Regions from separate parts of the Lysinibacillus fusiformis genome, predicted to be linked through region 2. Evidence: riboswitches for the same ligand, from Rfam matches in the RefSeq annotation. Region 2 holds a riboswitch; the other holds the start of a gene.

What was found. Region 2 has a riboswitch for FMN ahead of JTI58_RS15480 (ECF transporter S component). Riboswitches for the same ligand answer to the same signal wherever they lie in the genome.
Region 1: another riboswitch for FMN. It lies ahead of ribE (riboflavin synthase); the one in region 2 lies ahead of JTI58_RS15480 (ECF transporter S component).

The regions. Positions count from the first base shown of each region.
Region 1 covers NZ_CP070490.1:3,462,158-3,466,844, reverse strand. The annotation lists gene JTI58_RS16855 (spore germination protein) at 1-927, opposite strand, end outside; gene ribH (6,7-dimethyl-8-ribityllumazine synthase) at 1,082-1,549, opposite strand; gene ribB (3,4-dihydroxy-2-butanone-4-phosphate synthase) at 1,565-2,194, opposite strand; gene ribE (riboflavin synthase) at 2,221-2,859, opposite strand; FMN riboswitch at 3,080-3,205, opposite strand; FMN riboswitch at 3,322-3,447, opposite strand; gene JTI58_RS16835 (YibE/F family protein) at 3,668-4,687, shown strand, end outside.
Region 2 covers NZ_CP070490.1:3,180,509-3,185,195, forward strand. The annotation lists gene JTI58_RS15475 (IS1182 family transposase) at 1-1,509, shown strand, start outside; FMN riboswitch at 1,664-1,850, shown strand; gene JTI58_RS15480 (ECF transporter S component) at 2,069-2,656, shown strand; gene JTI58_RS15485 (sodium-dependent transporter) at 2,900-4,246, shown strand.

The DNA of each region.
Region 1 (4,687 bases), 280 kb from region 2:
AAGTAGTAGAAATGGAAGCTGTTCTTGATGATAAGTCGTCAATGCAAGCCAAAAACCTGGCAGCAGCATACTTATTAATATCCCGACAATTCTGAGTAATCGTTCCATCGAGCTAACAATGATTGGGTACTCATTATCCTCTGCCGATTTAAAGAGCAACATAATATTTGTAGGTGTAATTATGGCATAGGACACACCATCAATCATTAAGAGAATTCTTCCTCTCATTAATGCCTGCATAGCAAAATCAGGTCTTCCTGTATAATCATGTCTTGGAAGGATGGTTGCTGTCTTTTCGATTGTTTCCATTAACAAATCACCATTGATAACAATATCCGTATCGATTTTTTGTAATTGAAGTCGAATTTGTTCCAGCATATTTAAATTCACAATGTCTTCCATATAAAGGATGGCTACTGTTGTTTTAGAACGCTTGCCAATTTCTAATGTCTCAACACTAAAAGAATTAGTGGGTAATCGTTTTCTTAATAAAGCAATATTAATAAAAACATCTTCAATAAAGTCATCTCTAGGTCCTTTGACCACTAGTTCTAGTGTTGTTTCCCCAGGCTCTCGATTTGGTCTTTTTGAAATATCGCTAGAATAAAGTAACTGATTTTCTTCAAAATACAATAAGACATGGCCTTTATAGACCCTTGTCACTGCATCCTCTTTCGATAAAATCTTTTGTAAATAGGGAATGTGTAAATGCTGTTCGATTTCTTCCTCTAACATGTCCTCAGAGACTTTGCTTAACAAAGATTGAACACGTTGAACAACCACAGTTTGAAGTATTTGCTCATTGACCATTGCATCACAAGTTATCAAATGTACTGTATATTGCTGAAAATTATATTGTTGGAAAATCACATCAGCAGAGCGTTGAAATAGTGATTTCAACATTTTCAAATTGATCATTTGTTCCATTGATGAAATACTTCTCATCTCCTACTGAGCCAGCTCAAGATTAGTACATTTATGAAAACAATCACCTTCAATAAATACACTTAAGCATATTTTTCCCACGGTTGTTCAAAATATTCAAAGAAACAAATGTTGTGACGAGTTATTCAAATTATCCTCAGCCAATCATTTTCTTTAGATTCGCCATCTCAATCGCAGACATTGCAGCATCATAGCCTTTATTACCAGATTTCGTGCCTGCTCTTTCAATCGCCTGTTCAATATTTTCAGTCGTGACAATACCGAAAATAACAGGTACATTCGTTGTTAACGATACATTGGCAATGCCTTTTGCTGATTCATTACAAACATAGTCATAATGAGTTGTAGAGCCACGAATAACGGTACCTAAACCAATAATGGCATCATATTTCTTTGTTTCTGCCAGTTGTTTCGCAATAAAAGGAACTTCAAAAGCCCCTGGAACCCATGCGACATCAATAGATGCGGGATCAACCCCATGGCGTGTTAAACCATCCATTGCTCCATCTAATAATTTGCTTGTAATGAACTCATTAAAACGACCTACAACTACTGCAATTTTTAAATCCGTTCCAATTAATTGTGCTTCAAATGTTTGACCCATTGTTCTTGCTCCTTTTTAAATAGAAATTTTATTTTCATTTGTGGATAACTGATTACGATAAACAACCAATGCTTCTATTGATATCATTTTTAAGCCATGATGTGCCGCGAACTTTGTCAGTTCCTCAAAACGAAGCATTTGCCCATCATCACCCATAATTTCACAAATAACACCTGCTGGTACACTATGACAAAGCTTCGCCAAATCAACTGTCGCTTCTGTATGCCCTCTCCGTTCTAACACACCATGCTCCTTCGCAATCAGCGGAAAAATATGACCTGGTCGACGAAAATCAGTCGGCTTAGCTTGCTTTTCTATCATTTTCTGTATTGTTAATGCACGCTCAAAGGCGCTAATCCCTGTCGTTGTATCTTCATGGTCAATACTCACCGTAAATGCGGTTTGATGGTTATCCGTATTGCGCTGAACCATCGGATGTAAATCTAGCTTATGTGCGATCTGTTGCGAAATCGGTGTACAGATTAAACCTCTACCATAGGTTGCCATAAAGTTGATCGTTGCTGGTGTGATGAATTCAGCGAGTGCCAGCAGATCTCCTTCATTTTCCCGATCCTCATCATCGACCACCACAATCATGTTGCCTTGCTTTAAATCCTCAATGGCTTCTTCAATTGTATGTAGCACGATTATCATCTCCTCATTCTGTTATTTTAAAAACCATGTTGTGCTAAATAATCTCTCGTAATTGTTGGCGTTACTTGCCCTTTTTTTAGTTGCTGTAAAATATATTTACCGACTAAATCTGTTTCGATATTAACGATTGCTCCAACCCTCTTCATACCTAAAACGGTTTCTTTGTAAGTATGAGGAATGAGCGAAATCGTGACACGATTCGCTTCAACATGAAAAAGGGTTAAGCTTGTGCCATCAATTGTTATGGAACCCTTCGGAATACAAAAGCTTGTTAGTTCATCTGACATTTCTATATCCATATAAACGGCATTTGCTACTGGACGTATGCGCAAAATTTTACCGACTCCATCAACATGACCAGCAACAAAATGACCGCCAAATCGTCCATTAGCAGGCATGGCACGCTCCAAATTAACTGAATCACCTAGCGCCAGCTGCTGTAAATTTGTTGCTTTCACTGTTTCTGGCATAACATCCATTGTAAGCTGCTGTTCAGTAAATTGTGTCACCGTTAAACAAACACCATTGACTGCTATACTGTCGCCAAGCTTGACATCCTCCGCTATCTTGACGGATTGAACCGTAATTTTCATACTGTCCCGATCGCTTTGCACAGCTTTTACGACACCAATATCCTCTACAAGCCCTGTAAACATTCCATCACCTACTCTTCTTATTTGCTCTTCTATCCTTCACTTTTGAAGTTTTATCCGTCATTTTTGAAAGTCTATCCACCTGTTTTTGTGTTTTATCCTTCTCCCTTCACTAGCTACCAATAAAAAATAAAAACCCCTTTCATCAAAGGGGTTTTGGGAGTATAAGACATCAACAAATAAGCCTACTTGAAAACGATTTTTTCCATAGACTGTCATCTCATTTGTTCTTCTCCCATCCAGACTATCACTGTCGGTTTTGGATTTGCACCAAATCAGCTTGCGCTCACGGACTTTGAATTGCTTCATCACCGCCGATTGGGAATTTCACCCTACCCCGAAGAACATCTTCTATTCGATTGTAGCTAAATAAAAAAACTTCCCAAAAGATGATTGGGAAGTGGCGTAATAAATGCATAGTCAAATAAACCTTCTAAATTAGAATTAATTTAAAAAGCTCGCATTTTTACCCTTCTCCCATCCAGACTGTCACTGTCGGTTTTGGATTTGCACCAAATCAGCTTGCGCTCACGGACTTTGAATTGCTTCATCACCGCCGATCGGGAATTTCACCCTACCCCGAAGGATACTTTTATTTAGCTAGTCTTACGATAACACTATTTTATTATATTATCCATCCTTCTTTTTAAATTTTTTTCGTCATATAAATTTTAAGCAGCTCTGACGTGACTTGATAAATGTAAAAGAAATTATTAAAATGATGACATTTAACTTGTTTGTGAAACTTCTCAATCAAAAAAACGTTCCTTTACAGGTGACTATTCAGTCTAACAGTTTGGAGGTCATTTCCTTGACATTTTTAAAAAATATACCGTTTAAGCAAGGTGTTTTCTATGCCTTATTAGCACTCTGTTGTGGAATTTCAATTGTTTTCGTCCATCATAATGAAAAATTTTATGAACGACCGATAGCGGAAGTAATACAGGTGAACGTCACAGAATCGGAACCGATGACAGATATGTATGAGAATGAGGATGAATTGTTTACACAGGAAATTACGGCCATGATCAAAAATGGACAGTATAAGGGGCAATCCATTCATTTGATGAATGACTATTCTTCTTCTGGTGCTTTTGATCAAAAATACCATGTAGGCAATGAAATCTTTGTCACCATAGATAATCACACAACACAATCAGGGTTAACAGGTACCATCCTCGATTTAAAACGTGATCAAACCATGATCATGATTGCGTGGATTTTTATTTTTGCCTTACTCATTATAGGCAAAAGACAGGGCTTGTTTTCTATCATTAGTTTGGTTGTCAATGCCTTGATCTTATCATTTGCATTAGATCTTTATGTTACACATGGGGGCGTAAGTCTGTTATTCGTTAGTGGTATTTGTGCCCTGTTATTTACCATTATTTCGCTCCTACTCATTAGTGGATTGAATACAAAAACGTATGTAGCCATTGTGTCCACACTTTTAGGAACCGTTATAGCGCTTATCATTAGCTCAATTGTGATTTGGTTGACAGGTGAAAATGGTCTTCGTTATGAAGAAATGCAATTTTTAACACGGCCCTATCGCACAGTCTTTATGGCAGGTTTATTTATTGGCTCGCTTGGGGCTGTCATGGACGTCTCTATTACGATGGCTTCCTCCATTTTTGCTTTATACGAGCAAGATCCTACTATCTCTGTCAAAGCACTTAAATCTTCGGGACATGAAATCGGTAAAGATATCATGGGTACGATTACAAGTATTTTATTCTTTGCCTACCTTTGCGGCTCCATCCCTATGATTATTCTCTATTTGAAAAATTCTTCCACATTAGGACTCACATTGTCCTTGAATCTTTCTTTA
Region 2 (4,687 bases):
GTTGAAAGTATCTCGCCTGAAGCGTTTGAACCATTCCTTCGAAATGAAGGCTGTCCCGCCTACCATCCACGCATGATGCTTAAAATTATCTTATGTGCTTATACACAATCTGTCTTCTCAGGGCGTAAAATTGAAGCCCTATTAAAAGATAGTCTTCGGATGATGTGGCTAGCTCAAGGGTATGAACCAAGCTACCGCACGATCAACCGTTTTCGTGTTCAACCAGAAATGAAAGAGTTGATCCGCCAATGTTTCGTCCAATTCCGTTGCCAGTTGGTCCAAGAAGAATTAATTGATCAGGAAGCTATTTTTATTGATGGAACAAAGATCGAAGCCAATGCGAACAAATTTACTTTCGTGTGGAAAAAATCCATCGAGAAATATCATAACGGATTAATTGAAAAATCAAACCAGTTATACGATGAGCTACTCGAGAAAGAAATCATACCAGAAATTGAACGAGAAAATGTAGAAGAATTAGCAGTAGAAGAGCTCGCCCAGATGGTAGAAAAAGTAGACGAAGTGATTTCCGCGTATGATCAAAAAATAGAGGATTCATCGGATGTAGCTGCGCGAAAAGCTTTAAGAGCCGAACGGAAATTCCCAAAGCAAGCACGCAAACAATTAATCGACTATATTGTACGTAAACTAAAATATCAAAAAGACTTTGAAATCTTTGGCATGCGAAATAGTTATTCCAAGACGGACTCAGATGCCACATTTATGCGAATGAAGGATGACTATATGAAAAATGGTCAATTGAAAGCAGGTTATAACATCCAAGTCGCAACAGAAGGTCAATATGTGCTTGCCTATAGTATCTATTCGAACCCAACGGATACACGTACCTTAATCCCGTTTTTAGATGAAATCGAACAACATTATTTTGAACTACCAAAACACGTTGTCGCAGATGCTGGATATGGTAGCGAACAAAATTATGATGATATCCTTTCGAATCGTAAACGAGAAGCCTTAATTACGTATAACTTGTATTTAAAAGAACAAAAGAAAAAGTATAAACAAAACGAATTCAATACAGCATACTGGGATTATGATGAAGAAAATGATCAATACACATGCCCGAACCAACAACAGCTTGTATTTAAATATCGTACCACGAAAACGGATCAATATGATTTCACGCGCGAGTTTAAGGTATACGAATGTGAAGACTGTTCCGAATGCCCATTCCGTTCATTATGTACAAAAGCAAAAGAAGGAAATAATCGTAAGTTAATAGTGAATGAGAAGTGGGAACAGCAAAAAGAATATGTAAGAACAAAGCTTTCAGAAGAAAAAACGAGTACCATTTATCGTCAACGCAAAATTGACGTGGAACCAGTTTTTGGATTCTTGAAAGCTAATTTGCGTTTCACTCGATTTTCTGTTCGAGGAAAATCGAAGGTTAAAAATGAAATAGGTCTGGCATTAATGGCTGTGAATTTAAGAAAATTCACAGCCATTAGGTATGGAGACAACATAAAAAATAGAGAAATCCTAATTTGAATTCATTCAAATTAGGATTTCTCACTAATTGAGGCTAGTTATGTCCCAGCCTCATTTTTATAATACATACAAATCTAATCGGATTTTTTTAAGCAGAACTATTTACTTTTTCTTGATAATTAATTATAGTAAGGTTGTAGTATAAAATAATATGATTCATCTTCGGGGCAGGGTGAAAATCCCGACCGGCGGTAATAGAGTGGTAAACCGTTAATGTTTTTCATTAACTCGAATGGTTTATGCTACACTCTTCAGCCCGCGACCTGTGCAAATTTATTTGCATGGCTGACTTGGTGTGATTCCAAGGCCGACAGTTAAAGTCTGGATGGGAGAAGATGGAGGTACGATCGTCATTCATTGTTATGAAGTGAACTATAGCCGAGCGCTTTTTTGTAGGGCTTTTTAAACAGTGCTCAAAAAATAGTTTATATTGACGCTTATTCGTCATGCCTTTCTCCCTTGTGCTTTTTCATGCATAAGGGTTTTTTCATGCTAACAATTGAAAGATCGTCACCTTTCTTCTTGCGAGATTGAATCAGCAAAGAGGAGAGAGTTTTCTATGAAGAAGAATGTTAAACTTCAATCGTTTATTACGATTGGTATGCTGAGCAGTATTTCGTTTTTATTAATGCTTTTTAATTTCCCAATTCCGCCGTTCCCAGCATTTTTGGAAGTGGACTTTAGTGATATGCCTGCATTAATAGCAGCCATCACAATGGGGCCTGTAGCTGGTATTTTAGTAGAGTTATTTAAAAATGTATTGGATTGGATTTTCTCAGGAACGCCAACAGGTGTGCCAGTAGGTCATATTGCTAACTTTACAACAGGTATTTTATTTATTTTACCAGTAAGCTTTATTTTTAATCGATTTAAAACAATTGCTGGTCTTGTTGGAGGTTTAGCAACAGGTACAGTCGTTATGGCAGTAGGCATGAGTATTTTAAACTATGTAGTATTTTTACCAATGTACACATACTTCTTAGGAATGGAACCTGTTGTAGGTGACTCACTTTATAAAATGATTGTCGCTGGGATTTTACCATTTAACATTGTGAAAGGTATTTTATTAACGGCTATTATGGCGTTTTTATTTACAACAATGCGCAAATGGATCGACCGTCAACGTTCTATCTATATATCAAAATAATATACGCTAACCTCGGGTGAATATACCCGAGGTTTTTTTGTTGAAGGAATGATGGATAGGGTTTAAGGATGTAACGGATAAATTACTAAAAAGAACGGATAGAAAGGCAAAACTAACGGATAAACATAGAAAAAAGTAATGGAGTGTTCTAGCTATCTAGTACTTTATCATTATGACCTAGTCGAAAGCTATATTTTCATGTAAAATAGGGAAGAGTTTAGAATGTTTGAGGAGTTTGAAGAGATGAGTGAACAAAAGGGACAGTGGTCTAGTAAATTAGGATTTATTTTAGCATCAGCAGGTGCTGCAATTGGACTAGGGGCAATTTGGAAACTACCCTATGTAACGGGACAAAGTGGTGGAGGAGCGTTTTTCCTAATCTTTGTGTTATTTACCTTGTTAATAGGGTTACCAATGCTATTGTCCGAGTATGTTTTGGGACGTGGTACACAATCAGAGGCTGTAACGGCATATAAAAAAATTGCTCCGACAAAGTCAGGCTGGGCTTGGATTGGTCGAATGGGTGTACTAGGTTGTTTTTTATTATTAACTTTTTATAGTGTAGTTGGAGGTTGGATCTTTATTTATAGCGGGCTCGGTGTTGCTGGCGCTGTAATCGATCCAGCAGTAGATCCAGCTGAGCTATTTGGAAAAATTATAGGTACGCCTTGGATTACGCTAGTTGGTTTAGTGTTGTTTACATTAGCCAATGTACTTGTGATTTCGTTAGGTGTACAAAATGGGATTGAAAAGGCCAATAAATGGATGATGCCGCTACTCTTTATAATGTTCATTGTCCTTGTTGTGCGTGCTGTTACATTGGATGGGGCAATGGAGGGCGTAAAATTCTTCTTATGGCCTGATTTCTCGAATATTACTGGAAAGGCATTATTAGAAGCGCTGGGGCAATCGTTCTTTGGGTTAGCAGTGGGATTCTCTTGTCTTGTTACATATAGTTCTTATCTAAAAAAAGATGTAAGTCTGCCAAATTCAGCAGGTTCTGTTGTGCTGTTAACTGTGCTAGTCTCATTTTTAGCAGGATTAGCGATTTTCCCTGTTGTGTTCGCCTTTGATTTAGAGCCAGCAGCGGGTCCAGGCTTGCTATTTATGGTGCTACCAACAGCTTTCAGTCAAATGCCATTCGGTGAAGTATTTTTAGCGATGTTTTTATTACTATTTTTATTTGCCACATTAACGTCATCATTTAGTTTATATGAAATTATTGTCGCGGCATTTATGGAACATAGTCAGAAATCACGTCCAATGTGGACACTTTTACTTGGTATAGTCGTATTTATTGCAGCTATTCCAGCAGCACTTTCTTCTAGTGTTTTATCGGATATAACGATTTTTGAGAAAAGTATTTTTGATGCAACCGATTTTCTAGTGTCAAACATCATGCTTCCATTAGGAAATTTATTCATTGCTATCTTTATTGCCCATGTAGTGGATAAAGAATTTGTGAAAAGAGAATTGTTAATGGGTAGTCAAATGGGACAAGGCTATTATTCATCATATCGTATGTTAATGTTAGTTGTCGTACCGATCATCATTCTTGTCGTGTTTGTTAATATGCTACTGCAATATTAAAGAAAAGGTGTATTCCATCTAATAGGAATACACCTTTCATAGTGTTGAAAAACAAAACCATCAATAGAATTTTTGTGAAAGGTGAAAATGGTTTCCGTTGCAGGCTACTTGCTTTCCTGTGGGCGAGCGCCGAATCGCTTCCTCCGCTACCGCTCCGTGCAGGGTTTCGCCTGTCTCGCTATCCCACGGGAGTCAAGTAGCCCTCCACTCCAACCCATAAATATTTAATTTTTTTAGCAAAGATTTCCAAATAAAATGAAGATGTTCACTACTCTTTATGGAGGAGTGTTGTCACGCATCACTTCTCCACATTGAAAATAAAGGGCCTATCCCCCTAAGAATACAGTTATTGGGCTATTTGATTGCTATGCTAGTATGAAAAAAAGTAAAGACATTTTGCAGCATGGTTGATTGGAGTGGAGCCAGCGTCACTCCTAGGGG